3 regions of the Janthinobacterium sp. BCJ23 genome follow, and region 2 is predicted to be linked to each of the others. Evidence: predicted binding sites of a transcription regulator. Region 2 holds the regulator's gene; each other region holds the start of a gene.

Region 1 (9,716 bases), on a different contig from region 2:
CGCCAGCACCACCACCACTTCGATCAGGCACAACAAGCCCAGGCGCAAACCCTTGGCATTGAGGTTGGCAAAGAACTGGGGACCGCCCGCATAGCCGAGGGCAAAGATGAACAGCATGAAGAAGACGTTCTTGACGCTGGCGTCCAGCGTGATGCCCAGCTGGCCGATCAGCAGCGCGGCGATCAGGGTGCCGCACACGCCGCCCAGCTGGATGGGACCGAAGCGTATCTGCCCTACCCCGTAACCGAGCGCCAGCGCCAGGAACAGGGCCAGTTCCGGCACCTGGTGCAATACCGACGTGATCGACTCGAGCATGGGCAAACCTTCGAAAAGATAACGGATGGTTACAAGGGAACAGAGCGTTCGGCGGCTGGCGGCAGCTGGCTGTTGAACGGGCGCACGGGTCCCGCACGACACCTGCGTATCACCGCTTGTGCTGGGAAAGGTTTGCAAAAGTGTTGCAACGTGGAATTATGTTCGGCGAAAATTTTATAAGTGTCAACAGGTGTTCTGTTGAACTCGCTTTGCGTTTCATCAAACATCATGCGCACGATTGAAGCGCATGTTTGACACTGATCAATAAAACTATTAGTAATTTTTTGGACGATACCAAAGTGCCTTGCGCGCCAGCGGCGTCTCTTCGGGCAGGTCGGGATTGGCCAGCTCCAGCACGTGGCGCCGGGACAATTTCAAACCATCGGCGAAGCGGCCGAAATGGCGCTGGAACAACTGCGCGAAACTGCCATCGGCCAACATTTTCTCCAGCCCGATTTCAATATGGCGCGCCAGTTCCGGCCGGTGCTTGCCGACAAAAAAGTACAGCGCGGCCGGGTAGCGAATGACCAGGTGAGTATCGAGCGCCAGCGGCAATCGCGCATGGCTGGCCAGCTCGCTTTGCGCCTCGATCACGGAACGGGGAAAGTAGTCGATGCGCCCCGCCGCCAGTTGCTGGAACAGGCCTTCATAGGTGCTCGAGGTATCGAGGCGCAAGCCATTTGCCTGCAGGATGACGGAGTCGGGCCAGTCGCGCATCTGGCCGGCTGACAGCCGCGCCAGCGCGGCGATGCTGCGCACATCGCGCAGCAACTGCGGCTGGCGCGCGTGGATCAGGGCCACTCGCCAGCCGATCAGGCCGCGGTCGATGGGGATGCGCACCGGCAGCAATTGCGTCTCGCGCGCGCGGCTCGTCATCGTCCAGACGACGTCGACGCTGCCCGACGCCGTGGCGATTTCCTGCATGGCGCGCGTCTGCACCATGCGCAGTTCGGAGCGGCGCAAGACATAGGCCTGGCCCGAGCGGGCCAGCGCCTGTTGCAGCAAGGCCGTCACATAGCCTTGCTGCGGATCATCGATCGCCTGGTGGCGCGGATACACGAGCGGCAGCGGCGACGACTTGCCGGCGGCGGCAGCGCCCAACGGCCACAGGGCGGCAAGCTTGAGCAGGGGGCGGCGCTGCATGGGCCCTCCTTTCCAGCGCTTTCATCAGCGTACTTATCAGAATGACAGTATCACGCAGCAGAGCACGCTTGTCGACTGGAATACGGCGACCGTGTATAAAACAACAGCACTTTCAGGCTGGCCAGCAGCGGTTGGAATTAATCCAGATCAATAAAACCGCAAATAGAAAATAAATCTTGCGTGCGGCTCTGGACGGCATGCTTGCCCCTCGCCTACGCTGTTTTTTTATCTGAAAAACAAGAGGAACCCATGCAGACAGCGCGCTTGAATATTATTGGAATGGATCATGAAGGCTGCGCCGACAGGCTGACGGGCGCGCTCGAAGCCGTCACGGGCGTGGCCACCGTCTGCGTCTCGCTGGCGCGCCACGGCGCCACGGTGCAATTCGACGAACGCCTGGCCACGCAGGAACGCCTGCTGGCCGCCGTCAACGACGCCGGCTTCATGGGCGAAGCAACGGATGAAGTACAGCTGGCCTCGTGCAGCGGCGCCTGCGGCCACTGCCGCCATTGAGTGCCGCCACTGCGCACCGCCAGCTCTCCGCCTACCCTCCCCGCGCGCCCCGGTCGCGCAGATGCGCCAGCACCCGGCGCGGTCCCAGCGCCTGCAGGTCGAACGGCGGCAACTCGATGGCATCGAGCGTATTCTTGAACAGCAAGCCCAGCTCCGTATCACCTTCCAGGCTCAAACGGCGGCTGAAGAACAGCGTGTCCGGATCTTCCTGGCGCCGCGCCAGCAGCATCAAGTCATGCACGCTGGCGGCGATGCACAGGTCCGGCACGTCCACATAGCGCTCGGCCACAAACACCGTTCCCTGCCACTCGAAATCGAAGGCGATGCCCGCGTCCAGCAGCCGCAAGCGCAGGCTGCGCCCTTCCAGGCTGCTTCGCACGTCGTCGGGCAATTGCGGCGCCAGCAGGCGGTTCAAGCCTTGCACGAACAGCCACGAGGCGGGATACGGCGGCAGCTTGGACAGCAATTCGGCCAGCGGTTCGGGCAGCCGGTATGACGCGGCGGGCTTGCTCATGGGAGGCTTGGCCGGGACGGGCAATCTTTCCAGTTGATCTTGCATGGTGCTTCCTTTCGATGCGTTCAATGGGCGGCGTGCTGGTGCTGTTCCATGCCAGGCTGGCCGTGCCAGTAGCCGTCGCAGGCGCCGGCCGGCTGGCAAGCCGCCAGCTGGGCCTGGGCGCCGATGCCGCTGACCTGGCCGCGGCGGGCGCGGTCGAAGATGGCGATGACTTGTTCCGTATGCATGGCTTGCGGGCTGATGCGCGCCACGGACACGCCCATGTCGCGCATGGCGTCGAGTTCGCGCACCAGGTTGTAGACGAGCGCCGACTGCGTCTGCGTGCCATTCAACACGAGGAACGGCACTTCGTCGCGCGTGCGCAGCAGCAGGCCGTCCGGCTCTTCCAGGCAGCTGTAGCCGCAATCGTCCTTCGGCAGGTTGCGGTTGCGCGCCGTGAAGCAGCGCGCGGAAAACGCCAGCGGCATGCGGCCGTAGGCGAATACCTCCGTCTCCAGCCCTTCCGGTTTCTGGCGCTGCATCTCGGCCAGCGCCGTCTGTCCCATTTCCAGCGGCATCACCCAGCGCCGCGCCCCGAGGCGCGCCAGCAATTGCAGGCTGGGGCCATTGAACAGGTTCAGATGGGGACCGGCGACGAAGGGCGTGCCCTTTTCCATGCAGTGCACGGCGCCCATGTCGTTGGCCTCGACGCCGTAGCGGCCATTGCCCGTGATGCGGCGCAGGGTCGCCAGTTCAGCACCCGCCTCGATCAGCGCCTGCGTCGACAACACCACTTCCTTGCCGGCGGCGGCCAGCATGTCGGCGATATCGAGCCAGTCGGCCAGGCGCACCTCGTGCCGGCGCGAGCAGACGGTTTCGCCCAGGTACACGATATCGGCGGCCGTGGTGGCGATCTGCTGGTAAAACTCGAAAACGGTGGCGCGCGGCCAGTAGTAGAGCAAAGGGCCCAAAGAAAGCTTCAGCATGTTCATCCTTTATTTCCAAGATCTATGGTAGGCACCCAAGGTGTGCTGCTGGCCCTCGGCCAGCTTGTCCATGGACGCCATCCAGGCCGGCTTGACGGCGTAGCGCGCATTGCCTTCGCGGCAGGCGTCGATCGCTTCGCGCCACACGCGCGTCACCTGCGCCACGTAGGCGGGGCTGCGCTGGCGTCCTTCGATCTTCACGGCGCGCACGCCCATGGCGATCAGCTGCGGCAGCAGCGCCAGCGTGTTCAGGCTGGCCGGCTCCTCGATCGCGTAATACTCTTCGTCGTTGACTTCGAAACGTCCCTTGCACAGGGTCGGATAGCTGGCGTTTTCGCCTGGGGCATAGCGGTCGATCAGCACGCCGTTCAGGCGCGATTCGAGGCCGTTCGGTGTTTCCAGCCAGCGCACGGATTTCGCCGGCGAGCACACGCCGTGGGTGTTCGGCGCCTCGCCCGTCGCATACGACGACAGCGCGCAGCGCCCTTCGACCATCACGCACAGGCTGCCGAAGCCGAAGACCTCGATCTCGACTTCCGTCTTGGCGATCAGTTGCTCGACCTGCGCCATCGACAGCACGCGCGGCAGCACGGCGCGGGCGATGCCGAAGTGCTCATGGTAAAAATTGATCGCTTCGTAGTTGGTGGCCGAACCTTGCACGGACAGGTGCAAACGCAGCTGCGGGTGGTGCTCGCTTGCATACGCCATCAGGCCCGGATCGGCCACGATCATGGCGTCGATACCGGCCTGCGCGGCGCGGTCGATGGCGCTGCGCCAGACGGCCCAGTTGTGCGGCTGCGGATAGGTGTTCAGCGCCAGCAGCACCTTGCGTCCATATTGGTGGGCGTAGCGCACGCCCTCGGCGATGGCCTTCTCGTCGAAATTGAGGCCGGCGAAATTGCGCGCATTGGTGGCGTCGCGAAAACCCAGGTAGACGGTATCGGCGCCATTGTCGATGGCCGCTTTCAAGGCAGGCAGGCTGCCGGCGGGGCAGACCAGTTCCAGCGGTCCGGCCACGCGGGTGGCGGTGGTTGATTCAAGCATCATGGTGTTCACAGTCCTGTATCGGCTCAGGGTGCAGACTATAGCCCCGCCCATACCGCCCAGTCCTTGACGCAGGTGAAGGAATGCATGCATGGCTGGCGCGCGTTCAACTTGCTTGACCTGGCTGTAAAATGCCCCACTTTTCTCCCTCACCGATTCCCCGCCATGCCCCACAAACCGCTGCTGCTATTCCTGCTCACCCTATTCCTCACCGTGCTGCAAATACAGTGGGCTTCGCCCGCCGACGGCTATGTCGAAGAAACGCTCTCCGTGCTCTCGCCCGAGGCGCTGGGCGTCTGGGCCGGCGTGCTGCTGCTGTTCCTGCAAGCCGTCTTCGCCCGCCGCGCCATGCCCGTGCTGCGCCAGGCCGGCATCTGCACGGGCCTGCTGGCCGTCTACTGGCTGCTGGCGAACTACGTCACGTTCGACGCGCGCGTGGCCAGCTGGAGCACCTTCTCGGCACGGGAAATCTGGGCGCACGTGCTGCCCGCCTCCGTCGCCAGCATCGCCGTCTGCGGCGCCATGTACTTTGGCCTGAGCTGCTTCATCCCGCGCCTGGGCCGCGCAAAAAAAAGCCGCTGACGCGCTTTCTTCACCTGCATCAAGGATTCGTCACGCAACTGCACGCGCCCTTTGACGCCACTATATTTAGTGATTAATCTCCATAAAAACACCGCATGTTGTGTTTATTGGAGGTTTCATGACGACAAATGCAGTTTCCCCCACACGCGGCCAGGTCGACGTCGCCGCGTCCATCAATGAATACCTGGACCGGCGCGACTGGCGTGTCAACGCCAACGCCAACCAGGGCTACTCGCTGGGCGGCCTGATACTCAACGTGTCGGGCAAGGTCATCGCCAACTACTGGCTCGACCAGGTGTATCCGCCGGAAGTGGGCGCGGCGCACCGCGAAGCGGCGCTGCACATCCACGACCTCGACATGCTGGCCGGCTATTGCGCCGGCTGGTCGCTGCGCACCCTGCTGCACGAAGGCTTGAATGGCGTGCCGGGCAAGATCGAATCGGGCCCGCCGAAACACATGTCGAGCGCCATTGGCCAGATCGTCAACTTCCTCGGCACCCTGCAAAACGAGTGGGCCGGCGCGCAGGCGTTCAGCTCCTTCGACACCTACATGGCGCCCTACATCCGCAAGGACAGCCTGTGCTACGAAGACGTGCGCCAGTACATGCAGGAACTGATCTTCAACCTCAACGTGCCATCGCGCTGGGGCACGCAGACGCCGTTCACCAACCTCACCTTCGACTGGGTCTGCCCGGACGATTTGCGCGAGCAGATTCCCGTCATCGCCGGCCAGGAAATGGACTTCAGCTATGGCGAGCTGCAGACGGAAATGGACATGATCAACCGCGCCTATATCGAAATCATGATGGCGGGCGACGCCAAGGGCCGGGTCTTCACCTTCCCCATCCCCACCTACAACATCACCGAGGATTTCGACTGGCATAGCAACAACGCGGAGCGCCTGTTCGAGATGACGGCCCGCTATGGCCTGCCCTACTTCCAGAATTTCATCAATTCGGAACTCAAGCCGAACATGATACGTTCCATGTGCTGCCGCTTGCAGCTGGACTTGCGCGAACTGCTCAAACGGGGCAATGGCCTGTTTGGTTCCGCCGAGCAGACGGGTTCCCTGGGCGTGGTCACCATCAACTGCGCGCGCCTGGGCCACTTGTGGCGCGGCGACGAGCCAGCGCTGATGGCGGACCTGGACCGCCTGCTGGAACTGGGCAAGACCAGCCTGGAAATCAAGCGCCGCACCATCGAGGAACTGATGCAGCAAGGCCTGTTCCCGTACACGAAACGCTACCTGGGCACCTTGCGCAATCACTTTTCCACCCTGGGCGTGAACGGCATCAACGAGATGATCCGCAATTTCAGCGGCGACGCTTACGACATCACGGTGCCGGAAGGCCATGCGCTGGCCGTGCGCCTGCTCGACCACGTGCGCGCCCGCATGGTGCAATTCCAGGAAGAGACGGGCCATATGTACAACCTGGAGGCGACGCCGGCCGAAGGCACGACCTACCGCTTCGCGCGCGAAGACCGCAAGCGCTATCCGGCCATCCTGCAGGCGGGCACGGTCGACAATCCGTACTACACGAATTCGTCGCAACTGCCCGTCGGCCATACGGACGACCCGTTCGAAGCGCTGGAATTGCAGGACGCGCTGCAGCGCAAGTACACGGGCGGCACGGTGCTGCACCTGTACATGACGGAAGCGCTGTCGGATGCCAACGCCTGCCGCGAACTGGTGAAACGCGCGCTGAGCCGCTTCTCGCTGCCCTACATCACCGTCACGCCCACGTTTTCCATCTGCCCGCGCCACGGCTACCTGGCCGGAAAACATGAATTCTGCCCCACCTGCGACGCGGAACTGATCGCCCGCAAGCAGTCCGATCTCGCTCACCCACTCAAGGAAACGCCATGAACGTACGTCCCGACTTCACTCCCGCCATCACCCTGCTCGATACGGAACGCCAGCGCTGCGAAATCTGGACGCGCGTGATGGGCTACCACCGCCCCGTCGCCTCGTTCAACATCGGCAAACAGGGCGAATTCCACGAGCGCCAGTATTTTACGGAAGCGAGCGCCCGGCTTGGCCAGCCCGCCTGCCATGGCGTTTGAGCTGAAAGTGGGCGGCCTGACGCCCTTTTCCGCCACCGACTACCCGGGCAAGCTGGCGGCCGTGGTGTTCGTGCAGGGCTGCCCCTGGCGCTGCGGCTATTGCCACAATCCGCACTTGCAGGCGCGCACGCCGGAAGGCGCCATGCCCTGGCAGGACGTCCTGACCTGGCTGCGCCGCCGCGTGGGCCTGGTCGATGCCGTCGTCTTCAGCGGCGGCGAAGCGTGCATGGACCCGGCGCTGGCGCGCGCCATGCAGGACGCCAGGGCACTGGGATTCGGCATCGGCCTGCACACGGCCTGCATCTATCCGCAACGCCTGCAGGAAGTGCTGCCCCTGGTCGACTGGGTCGGCTTCGATATCAAGGCGCCGTTTGCCGACTATCGTCATGTGACCCGCGTGGCCGGCAGCGGCGACCCGGCGCGCGCCTGCCTCGATGCCATCCTCGCCAGCGGCGTGGCCTACGAATGCCGCACCACCACCCACCCGGACCTGCTGCCGGACGAACAATTGCTGGCCCTGGCCGCCACCCTGGCCGCGAAAGGTGTCGACAACTACGTGCTGCAGCAGTTCCGCGCCGAAGGCTGCGCGGACGCGGCGCTGGCTGGCCGCCCCCTGCACGGCTATCCGGCGGCGACGACTTTGGCGCAAATCGGCGCCATGTTTCCGCGATTTACATTCCGTAATCATGGCAGTTGATCCTGCGGCACAAAAATTACTGAAAGCGTCACAAAATTCCCCGATCTGCAACGCTGAAATGTCTTGCGTACTGTAATGTATCAACTGTGCCGCGCGCCATGCGCAGCCCATCAGATTCCTCACTCCGCATTACAGATAAGCGTCATCCATGAACGATTTCACCGCAGTCAGTCCAGGCATCCCTTCCACCCACGCCGACATCCTGTACGGCCCGACGCGACCGGATCTGCTGCGCGAGGAAGTACTGGCCGACCTGCTGGAAGCGACGGCCCGCCGCTGCCCCGAGCAAATCGCCCTGATCGATGGCGAACGCCGCATCACGTATGCGCAGCTCGATGCGCAAGCCAGCTTGGCCGCAATGCGCCTGGTGGCGGCCGGCGTCAAGCCCGGCGACATCGTGGGCCTGTGGCTGCCGCGCGGTGCCCCTCTGCTGCTGATGCAGGCGGCCATCGCCAAGTCGGGCGCCGCCTGGCTGCCCGTCGATGAAGACACGCCCGTCGAGCGCCTGCAGGTGTGCCTCGATGACGCAAACGGCTTTGGTGTCGTCAGCTGCGCCCAATTCGCGCCGCGCCTGGCCGAGGCAGGCATCGGCCGCCCCGTATGGACGGCGGAAAGCCTGCTGGCCCCCGCCGCGCCAGGCGAACTGCTGCCCGCGCGCGCAACCGTGCTGCCCGAGCACCCGGCCTATGTGATCTACACGTCCGGCTCCACGGGCAAGCCCAAGGGCATATTGATCAATCAGCGCAGCATCTGCCACTTCCTGCGCAGCGAAAACGCCGTGCTGGAAGTGACGCAAGCCGACACCGTCTACCAGGGCTTTTCCGTCGCCTTCGACATGTCGTTCGAGGAAATCTGGATCGCCTACCTGGTGGGCGCCACCCTGTGGCTGGGCCCCAAGGAGATGTCGGGCGACCCGGAAGCGCTGCCGCGCGCACTGGCCGACAACCACGTGACGGTGCTGCACGCCGTACCAACCTTGCTGGCCCTGTTCGCCGAGGAAGTACCGAGCCTGCGCCTGATCAACCTGGGCGGCGAGATGTGCCCGGAATCGCTCGTCGAGCGCTGGTCGCGTCCGGGCCGCGCCATGTTCAACACCTATGGTCCCACGGAAGCGACCGTCTCGTGCAGCCTGGCGCGCCTGCGCCCCGGCGAGCCTGTGACCATCGGTACGCCGCTGCCCAACTACGGCTTGCTGGTGCTGCAGGTGGCCGAGCCGGGAGAAAACCGTCCATTGACTTTGCTGGCGCGCGGCGAGACGGGTGAGCTGTGCATCATCGGCCCCGGCCTGGCCGAGGGCTACCTGGGCCGGCCCGACCTGACGGTGGAAAAATTCCTGCCCAATCCCTGGAGCACGGGCCCCGACGATGCGCGCCTGTACCGCACGGGCGACCTGGCGCGCATCGATGCGGACGGCCAGGTGCTGTGCCTGGGCCGCGCCGACGACCAGGTGAAGATTCGCGGCTTCCGCGTGGAACTGGGCGAGATCGAAGCCGTGCTGGCGCAGCAACCGGGCGTGGGCACGGTGGCCGTCCTGCTGCGCAAGGATGACGGCATCGACCAGCTGGTGGCCTACATCGTCGGCAGCGACGAGGCGCCGGCCGACGCCTTGGCCGTGAAAACCCTGCGCGCGGCCCTGAACCTGCACCTGCCGCCCTACATGGTGCCGGGCCGTTTTGAATTGCTGCCGCTGATGCCGCGCCTGACCTCGGGCAAGATCGACAGAAAAGCATTGAAAGCCATGCCACTGTCGGCACCGCCGCCTGGCGAAGCAGGTGTATCGGACATGCCGGAAACGCCGGCCGAAGCGGCCCTGTTCGCGGCGCTGGCCAAGCTGTTCCCGGGCCAGGCGATCTTGCGCCAGCTGGACTTCTTCAGC
Region 2 (9,716 bases):
GCGCCGGTGCGTCCGGGGCGGCGGGCAGGCACAGGCCCAGTGCGCCGCCCTCGCCGCAGCCGTCCGCGAACCCTGCCGCACTACCTGGCGCGAAGAGGCTGCTGCGTCCCGGCGCGCCAGGCAAGCCTTCGATATCGTTCTGCGCATCCACCAATGCCTCCTCCGCCGCCTGAAACGCGATCTGCCGGTCGCGCTCGCCGCGTGCCGCCTTTTCGCCCTGCAAGGCCATCTGCGCCGCCGATATGCCCAGCAACAAGATGATCACCAGCAGGCACAGCACATACACGAGGGTCGCGCCACCGTGGCGTACGCAAGATGTACACCAAGGTTCGCACCGGCGAACGCGCCTGCCAGCCATCGCGCCGCCCGCCTAGGCCGGCCCGTTGCGCAGCATGATGCTCGTCTGCACCAGCTGCCGCAGCCGCGAGCGCGTCGCGGCGGGCAAGGATGTGCGCGCAATGCGCACGCCCGTGTCGCCGGCCGCGTGCGCCTCGGCATACACCTTGCCGAACAGGTCGAACTGCGCCGGCCCCAGTTCCGCCATCTTGTCCGCCTGGCCCGCCTCGCCATGCAGCAACAGCGCCACGCGCACGCTGGCCACGCGCTTCCAGTGCGTGCGCCGGTACAGATCGCGCTGGCGCGCGGCCGCATCCGCGCCCTCCAGTACCAATGCCGCATCGTAGGCGTCGAGCGCGCTGGCGTTGACATAGCGGTTCGCCACGCCATCGGGCGGCGTATCCGTGTCGAGACCATACAGCACCTGAAAACCGTCGACGCCGCGAATGATGGCGTCCGCGCCCCAACCGTTCGCACCACGGTATTTGCAGCGCAGCTCGCCATCGCCATCGGCGCCTTGCGCTACATAGAAAATGCTCCAGCCCCGCTGCGCCTGCGTTTGCGCGGCGCCCACGCCGAAGCCCGCGCAATTGAGCACGGAACCGTCGCCACCCTCTTCCTTGCCGGCGCCGTAATAGCGCAAAGCCAGCACGTCGCTGCCATGCAGGGCGCCGGACAGCGCGCCGCTGATGCCCTCGCTGTTCTTGCCCAGGCTGCGCGCGTCGAGCCCGGCCACATTGGCGCTGTCGTAATCGGCATGGGCGACGGGCGCGGCGCTGCTGTCCCAGTTTACGTACGCCGTCTGGCGCACGGCGCGGGCGATGGTGTCGAGTGCATAGCGGCCGTTATCGTCCAAGCGCGCGCTGGCGGACTGGTCGCCATAACTGCCGCTGGCGGCCAGCAGCACACTACTGGCGGCCAGCATCAGCAGCGCGCCCAGCGACAGGGCCACCAGCAATTCGACGAGGCTCATGCCGCGATGCCGATACAGGACCTCGTTCATGCGCCGCCTCCGCCCAGCTGGAATGCCAGCCTGGGCAGCGATTCGCCTGCCGCATTCACGGCGGACGAGCCATCGGACAGGCGGGCGCGCCAGCCCAGCTTGATGACGATGGGCGCGCCCTTGCCGCCGCTGCACGCCCACTGCAAGCCTTGGGCGGCGGCATCCCACGCGGACGTGTCGCGGCAGATATGCAGGCGCGCGCCGGGCAAGGCCGCATGCAGCCGCTGCTTCCATTCGGCGATATCGAATTGCGCCAGTTCGGCCGCGCTGCAGACAGTGGCGCCGAAGCAGTCAGGCGCACCGCCGCCCGCTTCAGCGTCGTCCGCCGCCGCGTAGGCCACGTTCAGGTAGGGATTGCCAGCATCGGGGCCATTCATGAGCACGCTGTTCGCGCGCATGCGTTCGGCTATGCCGGCAGCCAGTTGCACGCCCGCCGACAATAGCCCCGACTCATGACGCGCGCGCAGCGAGTGCAGTTGCAGGATGCTGGCGCCCAGCAGACCCAGCGCCAACAGCAGCAGCGACACCAGCACCTCGACGAGGCTGCTGCCCCCCACAGGAAACATAGTGCGACCGCTATTGCGCATGCGCTACTCCCTTCCGCAGAAAGAGTCGCAGGAACAGGCGGCCCAGCTACAAGATAGGCGTGCGCAAAAAACCGGGTCTGCGCTGGCGCAAACAGCACGGCGATAAGTCGAGAAGAACAGCGTTGGGATTGATCAGACCGCTTGCCAGGCAAACCTTGGCGTGGTGAAAACGGAGCGCATAAGCAGCCCCGCCTTCACTAAGGTGAACAAGAAGCCGAAGGTCAGGGCTTGCGCGCCTGCCCCACTTCGGCAATCGCATCCTGGAACTCGGCCAGGTCTTCGAAATTTTTGTACACGGAGGCGAAGCGGATGTAGGCGATCTTGTCGAGGCGCTTGAGTTCCTGCATGACGAGTTCGCCGATATAGCCGGAATCGACTTCGCGCAGGCCGCTGGTCAGCAGTTTTTCCTGGATGGACGCGATGGCCGTGTCCACGGAGGCGGCCGCAACGGGACGCTTGCGCAAGGCCAGCATCAAACTGCCGCGCAACTTATCCGCAGCGAACTCCGTCCGGCTGCCATTCTTTTTGACGACGGCCGGCATGATAAGTTCAATGCGCTCGTACGTGGTAAAACGCTTGTCGCATTTGCCGCAGCGGCGGCGGCGCCGAATGGCATCCCCTTCCTCCGATACGCGCGTATCGAGAACCTGGGTGTCGCCGTGCTGGCAAAATGGACATTTCATGGGCTGGTTACAACTTTATAGTAATAATTACGGGAAATCGCCGTCCTTGTGCAAAGGGCGCCCGAATCACTCCGGGCGCCCTTGGGCACGAAGGAATGTGTCATACAGAATCTTACTCCGTATGACACATTCTGGACAAATTATTATGCGGCGTACACAGGGTGCGCGTCGGCCAGGACTTTCACGGCCGCTTTCACACGCTCGATGGTGGCGGCGTCATGCGGATTGTCCAGCACGTCGGCGATCAGGTTGCCCACTTCTTCCGCTTGCGCTTCCTTGAAACCGCGCGTCGTCATCGCCGGGCTGCCCAGGCGGATGCCCGAAGTGACGAATGGTTTTTGCGGGTCGTTCGGGATACCGTTCTTGTTGCAGGTGATGTGCGCGGAACCGAGGATGGCTTCGGCTTCCTTGCCCGTCAGGTTCTTGGCGCGCAGGTCGACCAGCATGACGTGCGATTCGGTGCCACCGGAAACGATGCGCAGGCCGCGCTTGATCAGGGTTTTCGCCAGCACGTCGGCGTTCTTGATCACTTGCTTCTGGTATTCGACGAATTCAGGGCTCAGCGCTTCCTTGAAAGCGACGGCCTTGCCGGCGATCACGTGCATCAGCGGGCCGCCCTGGATGCCAGGGAAGATGGCCGAGTTGATGGCTTTTTCGTGTTCGGCCTTCATCAGGATGATGCCGCCGCGCGGGCCGCGCAACGATTTGTGCGTGGTCGAGGTGACGAAGTCGGCGAACGGCACCGGGTTCGGGTACAGGCCGGCGGCGATCAGGCCGGCGTAGTGGGCCATGTCGACCATGAAGTAGGCGCCAACTTCCTTGGCGATCTTGCTGAAGCGTTCGAAGTCGATCTTTTTCGAGAACGCGGACGCGCCGGCGATGATCAGCTTCGGCTTGCGTTCGCGGGCCAGGCGCTCCATTGCCTCGTAGTCGATGTCTTCTTCCGCCGTCAAACCGTAGGAGACGACGTCAAACCATTTGCCGGACATGTTCAGCGGCATGCCGTGGGTCAGGTGGCCGCCTTCGGCCAGCGACATACCCATGATCAGGTCGCCTGGTTTCAACATGGCAAAGAACACGCCCTGGTTCGCTTGCGAGCCGGAGTTCGGCTGCACGTTCGCGCATTCGGCGCCGAACAGCTGCTTGACACGGTCGATGGCCAGTTGCTCGGCCACGTCGACGTATTCGCAGCCACCGTAGTAGCGCTTGCCTGGATAGCCTTCGGCGTACTTGTTCGTCAGCTGCGAGCCTTGCGCTTCCATTACGGCTGGCGACGTGTAGTTCTCCGACGCGATCAGTTCGATGTGATCGTGCTGGCGCGTGTTCTCTTTTTGAATGACGGCGAACAATTCAGGATCGACGTTGGCGAGGGTGTGATCTTTTGCAAACATGTAAAAACTCCAAGTATGAGGGTGCTTGTACTGGCAGATTGGATCGAATGAGGGGAGCCGGCGTTAAGTGAATAACAACATTGGACAGGCAGCCTCTTCGTGCTTTTCCATAGTGGCTACCCAGGCGAACGGCTGATGAAAAATCTCACGTTTCCCGGTGGGTGCCCACCTTTCGCCGGATTGCCGATCGCCACTCATGGAGATCGCCCGACTTTTCGCCAGTCACGTGAGACGTAATGGAATGCAAATTGTAAGTTAAGTGCCCAAATTGAGCAAGGAATGCAAGCGTGCGGCTATAATCGCCGCCCGGGCAGCGCCGGCCCATCGTCTTAAGCTGGATGTAAACTTTGCTCAGGCATGTAAGCGTATGTTACGGGGCTTGCCATTGCAGCTCTCCGTTTTACAATGCTGCGGTGCAACTTATATGCAGCTTTTGCATGGCTTTCCAGCAAGCGCCCACAGTCACAAGAAGAAAAATCGCGTAAAATGTTGCTCAATCTCACTACTGGCGCAATAAACATGCCTTCAGTCTTTACCTGGAACGTACGTGTCTACTATGAAGACACCGACGCCGGCGGCATCGTCTATTACGCTAACTACCTGAAATTCTTCGAGCGCGCGCGCACCGAATGGCTGCGCGCCATCGACGTGGGCCAGCAGGAATTGCTGGAACAGCACGACGCAATGTTCGTTGTCAAAAGCGTCAACGCCGACTATCATGCGCCAGCCAGGCTCGATGACACGGTAAGATTAACCTTAAACATAGAAAAAATGGGGCGCGCCTCCATCGTTTTCCTGCAACAAGCCTGGTGCGGCGACCGCCTGCTCAACACGGCCCGCGTCAAGATCGGCTGCGTCGATTCGGCACTGCGTCCGCGCGCCGTGCCTGATGCAGTCGCGGCCCGCATGCGCGCCGCCTGAGCCCTACCCGCCACCTCCGGACAATTCACCCAACAGACTGCCAGCCAATGAACGTTACACAAGATCTTTCTTTCCTCGCGCTCATCTCCAATGCCCATTTGATCGTGCAACTGATCATGGCCCTGCTGCTGCTGATTTCCCTGACCAGCTGGACCTACATTTTCCGCAAGATGTTTGCCGTGCGCCAGGCGCGCAAGCAAACCATCGAATTCGAACGCAGCTTCTGGGCCGGCGGCAACCTGCATGCGCTGCACCAGAACGCCAGCGGCAACCGCGACCAGAGCGGCGCGCTGGCCCGCATCTTCGACGCAGGCATGGGCGAATTCATCAAGGGCAAGGCTTCCTACGGTTCGCGTGAAGCGCTGGACGTCGGCGCCGTGCTCGACGGCGCACGCCGCGCCATGCGCGCCGCCTTCCAGCGTGAAATGGACGTGCTCGAATCGCATCTGGCCTTCCTCGCTTCCGTCGGTTCCGTCTCGCCATACATCGGCCTGCTCGGTACCGTCTGGGGCATCATGAACGCCTTCCGCGGCCTGGCCAACGTGCAGCAAGCCACCCTGGCCGCCGTCGCGCCCGGCATTGCCGAAGCGCTGATCGCCACCGCCATCGGCCTGTTCGCCGCGATTCCCGCCGTCGTCGCCTACAACCGTTTTTCGCATGACATCGACCGCCTGGCGATCCGCTTCGAGAGCTTCGTCGAGGAATTCTCCAACATCTTGCAGCGCCAGTCGCGCTAAGAGGGGGCAGCGTCCATGGGTTCCTCATTCAATAGCGGCGGCATGCGCGGCGGCCGTGGCCGCAAGTTCAAGTCCGAAATCAACGTCGTGCCGTACATCGACGTGATGCTGGTGCTGCTGATCATTTTCATGGTGATGCCGTCGTCGAACAATCCCAGCGTGGTGAACTTGCCCAACGCGGAAAAGTCGGCCAAACCGCCCGATGACTATATTCAGATCGTGCTGAAACCGAATGGTTCACTGTCGATCGGCGTCATCGGCAAGGAACAGCTGTCGCCGGAAACGGAACCGAACCGCGACGCCCTGCTGCGCAAGCTGCGCGGTTTGCACGAGAGCAATCCCGACTATCCCGTGATGATCGCGGGCGACAAGGAAAGCAAGTACGACGATGTGATCCAGCTCATTTCGGAAGCGAAAAAGATGGGCATTACCCGCGTTGGCCTGGCCACCAAGTAAGCGCAGCATCCTGTTTCCAGACTTGACCGTTTTTAGATAGACTAGACTTTGCAGAACAAACAAATCGACCATGTACTCGGCAAGCCCTACAGCGTGCCGCGCGAACGCAGCCGCTGGCCCTCGCTGGGCCTAGCGCTGGCGATGCACCTTGGGCTGCTGTTTTTCCTGTGGGTGGGCGTACACTGGCAAAATACGGAACCTGTCGCCGTCGAAGCGGAAGTGTGGGACATGAAGGTGCAGACGGCCGCGCCGCCGCCCGAAGTGGCGACGGAACCGGAGCCGACACCGGCCCCGCCGCCGGAACCGGAAGTGGAACAGCCGGCCCCGCCGCCACCGCCGCCGGTGGCCGCGCCCGAGCCGAAGGTCGACCTGCGCGAGGCGGAGATCGCCCTTGAGCGCAAGAAGGCCAAGCTGAAGGAAGAAAAAGAGAAAGCGGCAGCGGAAGAGCGCCGCAAGCAGGAACAGAAGGAACGCGAGGAAGAAAAGCGCGAACTGGAAAAACAGAAGCAGAAAGAAAAAGACAAGGCTGAAAAGCTGGAAAAAGAAAAGGCCGACAAGCTGGAGAAAGCCAAGCAGGCCAAAGAGAAAGAAAAAGCGGCGGAAGAAAAAGCCGAGAAGGAACTGTCCGATAAAAAAGCGGCGGCGGAAAAAGCTGCCAAGGCGAAAAAAGCGGCGGAAGAGAAAAAAGCCGCCGACAAGGCACGCGCTGCGGAAATGAGCCGCATCACGGGTGCGGCGGGCGCCGGCACGACGGGCACGGCCGAGAAATCGACCGCGCCACGCAAGGACAGCGGCTATGTCGCTGCCCTGACGAGCAAGATCAAGAGCAATATCGCGTACAGCGGTAGCACGGACGTGCCGGGCAACCCGCGCGCCGTGTTCAAGATCGAGCAACTGCCAACTGGGGAAATTATTTCGGTCCGAAAGATTAAAAGTAGCGGCCTGCCGGCGTATGACAGCTCGGTGGAAAACGCCATTAATAAATCGTCGCCACTGCCGAAGAAAAAAGACGGCACCGTGGAACGCGAGATTGAACTCATATTCGAGATGAAGGATTTGCCTAAATGATGACCATGAAAAAAATGAGCTATGTCGTGCTCTGCGCCAGCCTGGTGCTGGGAGCGTCCAGCGCCCAGGCGCAGTTGCGCGTGGAGATTACGGGGATCGGCAGCAACCAGATTCCGGTGGCTGTCGCCAGCTTCGTCAATGAATCGGCGGCGCCGCAATCGCTGTCGGGCATTATCAAGGCCGACCTGGCGCGCAGCGGCGTGTTCAAGCTGATCGATGCCGATGCGCCCGTATCGGAAACGGCACCCGTCAGCTACGAACAGTGGAAGTCGCGCGGCGCCGACGCGCTGGCGGCCGGCACCGTGCAAAGCATGGCCGATGGCCGCCTGGACGTGCGCTACAAGCTGTTCGACACCATCAAGGGCGCGCAGATTTCCAGCATGAACAATGCGGCCGCGCCGCAGTTCAACCGCTTGCTGGCGCACAAGATCGCCGACGACATCTATGAAAAGCTGACGGGCGTCAAGGGCGCGTTCGCCACGCGCATCGCCTACGTCACACAATCGGGCCGCGAATACCGGCTGGAAGTGGCCGACGCCGATGGCGAAGGCATCCAGGTCGCGCTGCGCTCGAACGAGCCGATCATTTCGCCTGCCTGGTCGCCGGACGGCACCAAGGTCGCGTATGTGTCGTTTGAAAAGAAAAAGCCCATCGTCTACGTGCAAAACCTGGTGACGCGCCAGCGCACCATCGTGTCGAATGAAAAAGGCAGCAATTCCGCGCCGAGCTGGAGCCCGGACGGCTCGCGCCTGGCCGTGGCCCTGTCGCGCGACGGCCATACCCAGATCTACACCGTCAATGCCGACGGCAGCGGCTTGCGCCGCACCAGCACCAGCAGCGGCATCGATACGGAACCTCAATTCTCGGCCGATGGCCAAAGCATTTACTTCACCAGCGATCGCAGCGGCGGACCACAAATCTACCGTATGTCGGCCAGCGGTGGCGAAGCCAAGCGCGTGACGTTTGGCGGCTCCTACAACATCAGCCCGCGGATCTCGTCCGACGGGAAGACACTTGCTTATATTTCCCGTCGCGACGGCAATTTCCAGCTCTACGCGCTCGACCTGGCTAGTGGCCAGGAACTGCGCCTGTCGGACACCGCCAACGACGAATCACCGAGCTTTTCGCCCAACGGGAAATATATCATGTACGCGACCGAATCCGGACGACGCAAGTCGCTGGCAGTGGTATCGGTGGATGGCCGCGTCAAACAGCGTTTGACTACGCAAGCTGGCAATATCAAGGAGCCCACCTGGGGTCCTTTTATGAAGTAAATGCTGTACAGTTTCACCTTTAACCATGACCCGGAGAATAAAAATGAGTAACTTTAAAAGTTTGGCTTTCATCGCCGCTACCGCAGCTCTGCTGTCCGCCTGCAGCACCCCAGTCAAAGTAGCCGAAACCCCAGTGGTTGAGCGCGCTCCTGAAAAAGTCGCAGCTCCAGTTGACACCCGTCAAGTTCAGCCAGTGACGACCGCATCGGTCGATCCACTGGACGATCCAAAAGGCGTGCTGGCTAACCGCAGCATCTACTTCGACTTCGACAAATACGTCGTGCGCGAAGCGGACACCCCAGTCGTGCAAAACCACGCTGCTTACCTGGTGAAAACGCCTAGCCGCAAGATCCTGATCCAAGGTAACACCGATGAACGCGGTGGCGCTGAGTACAATCTGGCCCTGGGCCAGAAACGTGCTGAAGCCGTGCGCAAGTCGATGGCAGCCCTGGGCGTGCCAGAAGGCCAAATGGAAGCCGTGTCGCTGGGCAAAGAAAAGCCTAAAGCACAAGGCAGCAACGAAGCAGCATGGGCAGAAAACCGCCGCGCTGACATCGTTTATTGATGTTGACAGGTGAGCGCGGCAGCATTGGCGCTTACCTAACTGGCCAGTCATAGGCATAATAATGGGGCGCAGCGCGGTGATTCACCGCCCGGCGCCCCGTTTGCATGTTTGCGTAACCTTAGAAAGCCCGACCCATGATGACATTCTCGAAAGCCGGCGTCGCCGCCGCCTTGATGGCCGCGTTTGCCTACCTGCCCTTGCACGCCAACGCCGCCCTGTTCGATGACGACGAAGCGCGCAAGGCCATCCTCGAGCTGCGCGCCAAGGTCGACGCCATGGCGCGCGACCTGAACAGCCGCGTCGACACCAAGGCGGACAAGACCAGCACCCTGAGCCTGATCAACCAGCACGACCAGACCATGCAAGAGATCGCCCGCCTGCGCGGCCAGATCGAAGTGCTGGGCAACGACCTGGCGAATGTACAAAAGCGCCAGAAGGATTTCTACACCGACATCGATGCGCGCCTGCGCAAGCTCGAGCCGCGCCAGGTCACCATCGATGGCCAGGAAGCGGCCGTGGGCGTATCCGAGCAAAGCGCGTACGAATCCGCCTTCGGCCTGTTCAAGTCAGGCGACTACAAGGGCGCCGTCACGGCCCTGGACGGCTTCGTGAAACGCTATCCGGAATCGGCCTACGCGGCCAACGCGCAATACTGGCTGGGCAACGCCTATTACGCCCAGCGCGACTGCAAGAGC
Region 3 (9,716 bases), on a different contig from region 2:
CCGGCATGATCTCGGTCAGCAGGGTGACAAAGGCTGCCATTGCCAAGGCAAGCAGCCCACCCAAGGGCAATCGCTCGGCGCTCTTGTGTCGAGCAGATGTTGTTGTCTGATGCATAAACTAAGTTCCTCAAGTTGAAGTCGTTCTGGTGTGGAGTATCAGTACGTATGCTGCCTGCTGACCAACAAAAGAAAAATAGGCTACAGTGAACAATATATGTGACATAGCAGTCATTAATCGACGGGCTTCAATGGAAAATCTTGGTTCTCTCGACCTCTTTGTACGCGCGGGGGAGGCCCGCAGCTTCACTGCGGCCGGGCAGCAGCTGGGCATTTCCGCATCTGCCGTCAGCAAGGCTATCGCGCGGCTGGAAGAACGCCTGGGGGTTCGTCTGTTCCACCGCTCCACGCGCACCATCAGCCTGACATCGGAAGGCACGTTGTTCCTGGAGCGCTGCCGCCGTATCCTTTGCGAGGTGGAGCTGGCCGAAGCCGAACTCTTGCAAACGCAAAGCGCCCCGCATGGCAAGCTGCGCATCAGTCTGCCATCGCTCGGCACCTTGTTCATGCCCAAGCTGGCGGCCTTTCAGCGGTGCTATCCCGCTGTCGCGCTGGACATCGACTGCTCGGATCGCCTGGTGGACGTGATCGAAGAAGGCTTCGATGCCGTGATCCGTACCGGAGAGCCCAGCGATTCCCGCTTGATGGCACGCACGCTGGGCGCTTATCGACGAGTCATCGTCGGTGCTCCCAGCTACTTCCAACGGGCTGGACTTCCGCAGCACCCTGAAGACTTGGCCAGCCACGCCTGCCTGCTGTACCGCTATCCCACGACGGGCAAAATGGACGCATGGCCGTTGAGCAGGAACGGTCAGCCCCTCTCCATGGATCTGCCGGGCAGCATGGTCACGAATTCGCTGGACCCGCAGATCTGCTTTGCCGAACAAGGTCTCGGTATTGCCTGTGTGCCTGACATTGCCGTGCGTCGTCAGCTGGACGACGGCCGGCTCGTCACTGTGTTGGACGAATACAACCAGGACTGCACCACATTCCGCATATTGTGGCCCTCCAGCAAACATCTGTCGCCGAAGCTCAGGGTGTTCGTGGACTTCATCGCGCAGAACTTGTTTCCGCTTTGACGGTGGCATTGCGTGATGTGCAGTGTTTTATGTATGTCGTCATACTGGGCATATGGTGCATCGTGAAATAAAAAAGATTGCTCCTGGCTCAACACACGGTACTATCTTCCCATAATAAAAAAGCAGTGTTTCGCGTGCCCTTGCGGGCACACACCAACCACCACAGGAGAACCCGATGCAGAAAAAATCAACTTTGAAGACCGGTATCGCCGCCGCCCTCATGCTGGCCTTCGGCATGGGCGCCGTGCAGGCGCAGGAAGTCGTGCGCCTGGGCAATTTGAAATTCGCCCATTACGGTGCCGTGTCCTACATCAAGGAAATCGCGCCCAAGTGCGGCATCAAGGTCGAAGAGCATATCTTCGCCAAGGGCCTCGACGTGATGCAGGCGATTATCGCGGGCGAGCTGGACGTGGGCGCGACGGCGTCCGAGGCGGCCATTTCCGGTCGCGCCGGCGGTGCGCCGATCTACGTGGTGGCCGGCTTTGCCAAGGGCGGCGCGCGCCTGGTGGGCGGGGCGGGGCAAAAGATCACCAGCGTCAAGGAACTCAAAGGCAAGCGTGTGGGCGTGACGCGCGGCGGCATCCAGGAAGTGCTGCTGCTGGCCGAGCTGTCGCAGGCGGGCCTGACGTATTCGGAAACCAAGGGCAAGGACGTGCAACTGGTGTTCCTCGCCTACGCCGACTTGAACCAGGCGCTGATGGGCAAGAATATCGACGCCATGATGCAGTCCGAGCCGCAATCGTCGCAGGCGATCAACAAGGGTTTCGGCACCGAAGTCATCAAACCGTACGACACGCCGATCGGTGAGCCCGTGCGGACCATGGTGATGACGGAAAAGTTCTACAAGGAACGCCGTCCCGTGGCGGAAAAATTCATGCGCTGCTTCGTTGAAGCGACCAAGACCTTTATCGACAACAAGGCGACGGCGGAAAAGTATGTGCGCGAAGTCGTGTTCCGCGGCCAGATCACGAAGGATGACTTCGACGACGCGATCAGCAATTCGCCGTACTCGTATGACATCTCGCCCGAGCATATCCAGATCACCACGGACGTGATGGTGAAAACGGGCGTGGGCCGCATGACGAAACCGCCCGTGGCCAAGGACTGGGTCAAGACGGACTTGCTGGAGCAGGCGAAAAAGAGCCTGAACGTGAAGTAAATCAGGCTGCCATGAAAAAAACCTCCGCACCAGCGATGGCGCGGAGGTTTTTTTTATGGCAGGGTGGCCTTAGCGGGCGTTAAAACCCATCCAACCCTTCTCCGTCTGGCGGAAGCTCAGCGTGTAGATGCGGGTCAGCTCATCGCCTTTCTTCAGCTGGCGGCTGATGATGGCGCCGTAATTGTCTTGCACGAGCTGGTCCGACCATTGCATCAGGTTATCGAAACGCTCGGCCGTCATCGCCGCCTGGCGCGCCAGCAGCGGCGCGGGAATCGCCTTCTTTTCCAGTTGCTGCACCCAGAATTCGCGGAAGACCTTGTTCTCTCCGCCCATGCCGCGCGCCATCAGGCCCAGGCCCATGGTCATGCCCACGGTGCCGTCCGTTTTCGCCTCAGCCTCGAGCTTGTCGGCCACGTCGGCCAGCAATTCCAGGTAGCCCACCTTGGCGCGCAGCACGGCCGAGCCCTTGATTTCATATTGTTCGTTCTCTTTCCAGCCGTTCAGCTTTTCCAGCTTCGCGATGTCGAAGTACTCCTTGTACAGGTCATAGCTTTGGATGGACGTGCGGAAATACTCCTCGTACGTGGATTGCGAGGGCGCGTCTTTCATGCAGCCGCTTAATACGGTGCAGGCGGCCAACAGGAGAAAGGTCCAGGAAATTTTTTTGAAAGAAAACATGGCGGTGGGGGGCGAGTGGCGAAAAGTGAAAGATTGTTGCTCTATGGACATAATTATAGGGCTGGCTCATCCAGATGGCAACGTGGCTGCGGCGCGGCGACCGTGCGCCGCAGGAAAGATTGCTGAAATCTTGAGGGTGCGCCACCCCGCCGCGCCCGAGGCGCGATATCATGGCAGGCTTGCGGTGTCGGCTGGCGGCGAATTGCCTGCAGCCCATACTGTCGCTTGAATCGCGCTTGCCGGCTATGGTGTAAACTTAAACTATGCAGATCTATTTCTTTTTCATCGCCGCCCTGTTGTATGCGGCGTGCGCGGTGCTTCCCTCGTCCCGTGCCCGGCTCATTGCCGGCCTGACCGGCGTCGCCTGGCTGGCGCACGCCGCCACCCTGTGGTTCGACCTGATGGCGCCGGGCACCTTGCGCTTCGGTTTTTCCGCCATGCTGTCGGCCGCGCTGTGGGTTTCCGTGGGCGCCTACTGGATAGAGAACCGCAATTTCAGCCTGGACGGACTGCGCCGCATGGTCATGCCCAGCGCCGTCCTCGCCATCGGCCTGGCCTGGGCCTTTCCTGGCAGCCAGGTCAGCATGGAAGGCAAGTCGGCCGTCTTCGGCTGGCATATTGCCGTGGCCGTGCTCGCCTACAGCACCCTGACGATTGCCGCTTTTCACGCCGTGCTGATGGCGTTGCAGGAATCGCGTTTGCATACGCGCAGCGAAAGCCGCGGCTTCATCGGCACGGCGCTGGACCAGCTGCCAGCCCTGCTGACGATGGAAAAGCTGCTGTTCCGCATGATCGGCCTGGGTTTTATTTTGCTCAGCCTGACCGTGCTGTCGGGCATCGTGTTTTCTGAGCAACTGTTTGGCAAGGCCCTCAACTGGGATCACAAATCCGTGTTTACCATGCTGTCGTGGCTGCTGTTTGCCTCGCTGCTGGCAGGTCGGCGCTTTCGCGGCTGGCGCGGCAAGACGGCCCTGAGCTTTACCCTGGCCGGTTTCGCCACCTTGCTGCTGGCCTATGTCGGCAGCCGTTTTGTACTGGAAGTGGTTTTACACCGAGGATTCGCATGACACGTGTTTTATTCTGGCTGGCGCTGGTGTTCCTGGTGCTGTTTGCGATCCGCAGCAAGATCCGTGGCATGCAGCAGCGCGCCCGCGCGCAGCAGCAACAGCAGCCGAACCCGTTTGCGCCGCCCGGCCGGCCGCAGGAATTGCCTGATGCCGAGCTGATGCTGTGCTGCGCCCACTGCGGCGTGTACTACCCGGCCTCCGAAAACGTGCAGGCCAAGGGCCACGATTACTGCAGCCACGCGCACGCCACCTTGTAAGGGCAGGCCCGCAGGTGCGCTCGCGTTGCTCATCCGTATCGTAACGTCCTCCGGCCTCCGTCCGGCGTAGCATCTGCATGAGGCGGTTCGCCGCCGCCATTGCGGAAAGGCGCGCTTCCATGTCCCGTCCCAATCTTGGTCCGGATACCGTGACCGCCACCGGCATGCCGCCGGCGCCGCAACTGAGCGGCAACTCGCTGCCCATGCAGGCGCTGCGCGCGCAGATCGGCCGCATCGCCCGCTGTGGCGCGCCGGTGGCCATCCGCGGCGAATCGGGCACGGGCAAGGAACTGGCGGCGCGCGCCATCCATGCCCAGGGCGCGCGCGCCAGCTTCCCGTTTATCGCCGTCAACTGCGGCGCCATTCCCGAAGCGCTGATGGAGGCGGAATTCTTCGGCTGCCGCCCGGGCGCTTATACGGGCGCGCGGCACGAACGCCAGGGTTTGTTCCAGGCGGCCCATGGCGGCAGCCTGTTGCTCGATGAAGTCGACGACCTGCCGCTGGCCATGCAGGTAAAGCTGTTGCGCGTGCTGCAGGAGCGCCGCGTGCGCAAGCTGGGCGGCAGTAATGACGAAGCCGTCGACGTGCGCATCCTGTGCGCGAGCCAGCATGGCCTGGCGCGCGGCGTGGCCGCCGGCACGTTCCGCCAGGACCTGTTTTACCGGCTCAACGTGATCGAGTTGGCGTTGCCGCCGCTGCGCGAGCGGCGCGGCGATCTGCAGGTATTATGTGAGGTGATCCTCGCGCGCCTGTCGCCACGCCGGACCGTGAGCCTGGCGCCGCCGGTGCTGGCGGCCCTGGGTGCGTATGCGTTTCCCGGCAATGTGCGTGAACTGGAAAACGTGCTGGAGCGGGCGCTGGCGTTTGCCGACGGCGGCGTGATCGCGCTCGACGGGCTGGCCTTGCCATCCACGGCGGGCGGCATGCCCTTGCGGGCGGCGCCGGCACTGCCGGCACTGCCGGACTTGCCGGAGCGGCAACTGTGCCTGCCCGGCATGGCCGCGCATGGCGTGGCCCTCGTCCTGCCGCTCGACGTGTATTTGCGCCAGGCCGAGCGCGACATGATCATGCTGGCGCTGGCACAGGCGCGCTACCACCGCGCAAGGGCGGCGCGCCAGCTGGGCTTGAGCGTGCGCCAGTTGCGTTACCGCATGCAGAAATTGACGATACAGGAAGCTTTACTTGATGAGCGGATGGACGATAGATGAAGACGGCTGGTGCGATGGCGCGCTGCGCTATGACTCGCCGCACCACGATGCGCGCCCGGACGGTGCACAAGTCGACTTGCTGGTGATCCATAACATCAGCTTGCCTGGCGGCCACTTTGGCGGGCCGCATGTGTCGGACTTGTTTACGGGCCGGGTAGATTATAATGCCCATCCTTCTTTCGCCGACCTGCGTGGCGTGCAGGTGTCGGCGCACTTTTTTGTGCGGCGCGATGGTGCGTTGTTGCAATATGTTTCTACTGATCAACGTGCCTGGCATGCGGGCGCGTCCATGTTCGAAGGACGCCCGCAGTGCAATGGCTATTCCATCGGTATCGAAATGGAAGGCGCGGACGATGTGCCCTTCCAGCGGCGGCAATACCATGTGCTGGCGGCGCTGACGGCTGCGCTGGTGGCGCGCTACGGGCTGTCGCAAGTGCGCGGCCACGAGCATATCGCACCGGGGAGGAAGACGGATCCGGGGCCGTTTTTTGACTGGCATTTTTATCAAAAATGCTGGCTGGAAACCTTGCACGGGCAGCCTGCGTTAGCGCTTACTTCGCGGGGATTGGGCTTTCCATCCACACCCTGAAAAGTCAACCGAAATCGTATATGAAAATACAAAAAATTACGCCGGCGGATGCCGGAAAACTATTGCATCACCCTCCGATGGGTACTACAATTAGTGCAGAAGTTGGATGTAAAGACTATATCTAGTGCCATCACAGACGTTTTCAGAATTATTGTCAAAGCTACCCGGATTGCTGATAAAGCACTGGAACTGGCGGTTTATCACCCTTGATCGTGTTTCGCGCCAGCCGGGCAGTACGGTGTGGCGATATGGCTTCTGACTCTGTTTTATGCATTAAGAATTTACTATTTAGCAACAAATACCTGAAGAAACCCTGACCATCGGGCGTTCTATTCAACAACACACGCGGCAGCAAAACTGCAGGCTGACTTTAGCTGACAACGGGAGCTTCAATGCAATCACCACAAGATATTTCCATCCATCCAACGCCAGTATCGCCAGCGCCAGGCGCGGCCAACAGCGTGGCGAGCACGGGCGCGGCATTGGGCGACTATCGCATCATCCGCCGCAACGGTGCGGTGGTGGCATTTGAGCCTTCGAAGATCGCGATCGCCATGACCAAGGCGTTTTTGGCCGTTAACGGCGGCCAGGGCGCAGCCTCGGCACGCATCCGCGAACTGGTGGAACAGCTGACCGACGGCGTCGTCGCCGCGCTGGTGCGCCGCCATCCGGGCGGCGGCACCTTCCATATCGAAGACGTGCAAGACCAGGTGGAACTGTCGCTGATGCGTTCGGGCGAGCACGACGTGGCGCGTGCCTACGTGCTGTACCGCGCCAAGCACATGGAAGAGCGCCGCCTGCAGAAGGAAGCGCAAGGCGCGTCCGCCCAAGTGACCGCGCCCCAGCTGAACGTCACCGACAACGGCGTGCGCCGCCTGCTGGACATGCAGGAAGTGCGCGACCTGATCAACGCCGCCTGCGCCGGCCTGGAAAAGCACGTCGATGCCGACGCCATCCTGGCTGAAACGGTGAAAAACCTGTACGACGGCGTGCCTGTCGAAGAGCTGCACAAGTCGGCCATCCTGGCGGCGCGCGCGCTGATGGAAAAAGATCCGGCCTACAGCCAGGTCACGGCCCGCATCCTGCTGCACACGGTGCGCAAGGAAGTGTTCGGCAAGGAAGTGCCGCAAGCGGCCGCTGCCGCCGAATACCTGACGTATTTCCCGCAATACATTGCCAAGGGTATCGCCGCTGAGCTGCTGAACCCGGTACTCGCCAGTTTCGACCTGGAGCGCCTGGCGAAAGCCATCGTGGCCGACCGCGACTTGCAATTCGGCTATATCGGTCTGCAAACCCTGTATGACCGCTACTTCCTGCACATCCAGGATGTGCGCATCGAAATGCCGCAGGCGTTCTACATGCGCGTGGCCATGGGCCTGGCGCTGAACGAAGCGGACCGCGAAGCGTGCGCCATCGAGTTCTACAGCCTGCTGTCCTCGTTCGACTTCATGAGCTCGACGCCGACCCTGTTCAACTCGGGCACCCTGCGCTCGCAGCTGTCGTCGTGCTACCTGAGCACCGTCTCCGATGACCTGGAAGGCATCTACGACGCCATCAAGGACAATGCGCTGCTGGCCAAGTTCGCCGGCGGCCTGGGCAACGACTGGACGCCAGTGCGCGCCCTGGGCGCCCACATCAAGGGCACCAACGGCAAGTCGCAAGGCGTGGTACCGTTCCTGAAAGTGGTCAACGACACGGCCGTGGCAGTCAACCAGGGCGGCAAACGCAAGGGCGCCGTCTGCGCCTACCTGGAAACCTGGCACATGGACATCGAGGAATTCCTCGACCTGCGCAAGAACACGGGCGACGACCGCCGCCGCACGCACGACATGAACACGGCGAACTGGATTCCCGACATGTTCATGAAGCGCGTCATGGAAAAAGGCGACTGGACCCTGTTCTCGCCATCGGACACGCCAGACCTGCACGACAAGGTCGGCAAGGCCTTTGAACAGGCTTACCTGGGCTACGAAGCCAAGGCCGCCGCCGGCGAAATCCGCGTCTTCAAGAAGATCGCCGCGCTGGACCTGTGGCGCAAGATGCTGTCGATGCTGTTTGAAACGGGCCACCCATGGATCACGTTCAAGGATCCTTGCAACATCCGCAGCCCGCAGTCGCACGTCGGCGTCGTCCACAGCTCGAACCTGTGCACGGAAATCACGCTGAACACGGGTCCTGACGAAATCGCCGTCTGCAACCTCGGTTCCGTCAACATGCCGGCGCACATGAAGGAAGGCAAGCTCGATCACGTCAAGCTGGCCAAGACCATCCGCACCGCCATGCGCATGCTCGACAACGTCATCGACATCAATTACTACGCCGTCGACAAGGCGCGCAATTCGAACATGCGCCACCGTCCGGTCGGCATGGGCGTGATGGGCTTCCAGGACTGCCTGCACATGATGCGCGTGCCGTTCGCCTCGGACGCCGCCGTATCGTTTGCCGACACCTCGATGGAAGCCGTCTGCTACTACGCCTACCTGGCGTCGACGGAACTGGCCGAAGAGCGCGGCCGCTATGAGTCGTACGCCGGCTCGCTGTGGGACCGCGGCATCCTGCCGCAAGACTCGGTCAAACTGCTGGCCGAAGAGCGCGGCGGCTACCTGGAAGTTGATTCCTCGTCGGCCATGGACTGGACGCCGGTGCGCGAACGCATCGCCAAGTTCGGCATGCGCAACTCGAACTGCGTGGCGATCGCCCCGACGGCGACGATCTCGAACATCATCGGCGTGTCGGCCTGTATCGAGCCGACGTTCCAGAACCTGTACGTGAAATCGAACCTGTCGGGCGAATTCACCGAGATCAACGGCTACCTGGTGCGCGACCTGAAGGCGCGCGACCTGTGGGATGAAGTCATGATCTCCGACCTGAAGTACTTCGACGGCTCGCTGGTGAAGATCGACCGCATCCCGCAAGACCTGCGCGATATCTACGCCACGGCCTTTGAAGTGTCGCCAAGCTGGCTGGTGGAAGCGGCTTCGCGTCGCCAGAAGTGGATCGACCAGGCCCAGTCGCTGAACATCTACATGGCTGGCGCATCGGGCAAGAAACTGGACGAAACCTACAAGCTGGCATGGCTGCGTGGCCTGAAAACCACGTACTACCTGCGTACCATCGCCGCTACCCACATGGAGAAATCGACCTCCAAGACGGGCGCCCTGAACGCCGTGGCAGTCGACGGCGGCATGTCGGCCAGCGCACAAAGCGCCCAGGCAGCGGTCGTGGCGGCAGCAGCGGTGGCCGTGGCACCAGTGGTGGCGGCGGCAGCGGACGACGCCGATGGCGAAGCCTGCTACCTGCGCCCAGGTGATGACGGCTTTGAAGAGTGCGAAGCCTGCCAGTAAGATTTTAGTTGTCAGCCCAGAGCGTCTGGGCTGATTCAATGTTGTCAATATCCGCATTGTCCGATTCAACGGGCCTGTTGCGGATCGCCGGCTCGCCGGCATGGAAAGGAAGAAGAATATGTCGTTGTCCTGGGATGATGAAACCACGTCGGCAGCTGTGCCGCGTCCGGCGCAGCAAGCGCCATTGGGAAATACCGAATTGAACCTGCCGGCAGGTGCCGAGCCGTCCGAAGCGAACGCCGAGCAAGTGGCGCGCCGCGTGAATGCCGACGACAAGC

What was found. Region 2 encodes NrdR, which represses ribonucleotide reductase genes. Its sites were predicted from a motif close to CACNANATNTNGTG; they were not measured.
Region 1: AC54AG_RS15370 (ribonucleoside triphosphate reductase) is a predicted target of NrdR. The motif match lies at 5,138-5,151, and genes of this name have one in related genera.
Region 3: AC54AG_RS03790 (ribonucleoside-diphosphate reductase subunit alpha) is a predicted target of NrdR. The motif match lies at 6,208-6,221, and genes of this name have one in related genera.

Annotation. Positions count from the first base shown of each region.
Region 1 is NZ_JCAQAW010000004.1:254,222-263,937, reverse strand. Features, by position in the region: gene aspT (aspartate-alanine antiporter) at 1-315, opposite strand, end outside; gene AC54AG_RS15400 (substrate-binding periplasmic protein) at 589-1,458, opposite strand; gene AC54AG_RS15395 (heavy-metal-associated domain-containing protein) at 1,708-1,971, shown strand; gene ubiT (ubiquinone anaerobic biosynthesis accessory factor UbiT) at 2,003-2,530, opposite strand; gene ubiV (ubiquinone anaerobic biosynthesis protein UbiV) at 2,551-3,453, opposite strand; gene ubiU (ubiquinone anaerobic biosynthesis protein UbiU) at 3,463-4,500, opposite strand; gene AC54AG_RS15375 (hypothetical protein) at 4,663-5,079, shown strand; gene AC54AG_RS15370 (ribonucleoside triphosphate reductase) at 5,198-6,946, shown strand; gene nrdD (anaerobic ribonucleoside-triphosphate reductase) at 6,943-7,143, shown strand; gene AC54AG_RS15360 (anaerobic ribonucleoside-triphosphate reductase activating protein) at 7,133-7,840, shown strand; gene AC54AG_RS15355 (Pls/PosA family non-ribosomal peptide synthetase) at 7,989-9,716, shown strand, end outside.
Region 2 is NZ_JCAQAW010000009.1:198,577-208,292, forward strand. Features, by position in the region: gene AC54AG_RS23965 (pilus assembly PilX family protein) at 1-286, opposite strand, end outside; gene AC54AG_RS23970 (PilW family protein) at 371-1,339, opposite strand; gene pilV (type IV pilus modification protein PilV) at 1,336-1,926, opposite strand; gene nrdR (transcriptional regulator NrdR) at 2,148-2,609, opposite strand; gene glyA (serine hydroxymethyltransferase) at 2,753-4,000, opposite strand; ZMP/ZTP riboswitch at 4,112-4,236, opposite strand; gene ybgC (tol-pal system-associated acyl-CoA thioesterase) at 4,520-4,921, shown strand; gene tolQ (protein TolQ) at 4,969-5,658, shown strand; gene AC54AG_RS24000 (ExbD/TolR family protein) at 5,674-6,114, shown strand; gene tolA (cell envelope integrity protein TolA) at 6,163-7,182, shown strand; gene tolB (Tol-Pal system beta propeller repeat protein TolB) at 7,188-8,456, shown strand; gene pal (peptidoglycan-associated lipoprotein Pal) at 8,500-9,021, shown strand; gene ybgF (tol-pal system protein YbgF) at 9,156-9,716, shown strand, end outside.
Region 3 is NZ_JCAQAW010000001.1:835,694-845,409, reverse strand. Features, by position in the region: gene AC54AG_RS03835 (MFS transporter) at 1-115, opposite strand, end outside; gene AC54AG_RS03830 (LysR family transcriptional regulator) at 249-1,136, shown strand; gene AC54AG_RS03825 (ABC transporter substrate-binding protein) at 1,312-2,295, shown strand; gene AC54AG_RS03820 (hypothetical protein) at 2,365-2,904, opposite strand; gene AC54AG_RS03815 (hypothetical protein) at 2,903-3,202, shown strand; gene AC54AG_RS03810 (cytochrome C assembly family protein) at 3,237-4,040, shown strand; gene AC54AG_RS03805 (PP0621 family protein) at 4,037-4,297, shown strand; gene AC54AG_RS03800 (sigma 54-interacting transcriptional regulator) at 4,417-5,505, shown strand; gene ampD (1,6-anhydro-N-acetylmuramyl-L-alanine amidase AmpD) at 5,483-6,094, shown strand; gene AC54AG_RS03790 (ribonucleoside-diphosphate reductase subunit alpha) at 6,487-9,438, shown strand; gene AC54AG_RS03785 (ribonucleotide-diphosphate reductase subunit beta) at 9,557-9,716, shown strand, end outside.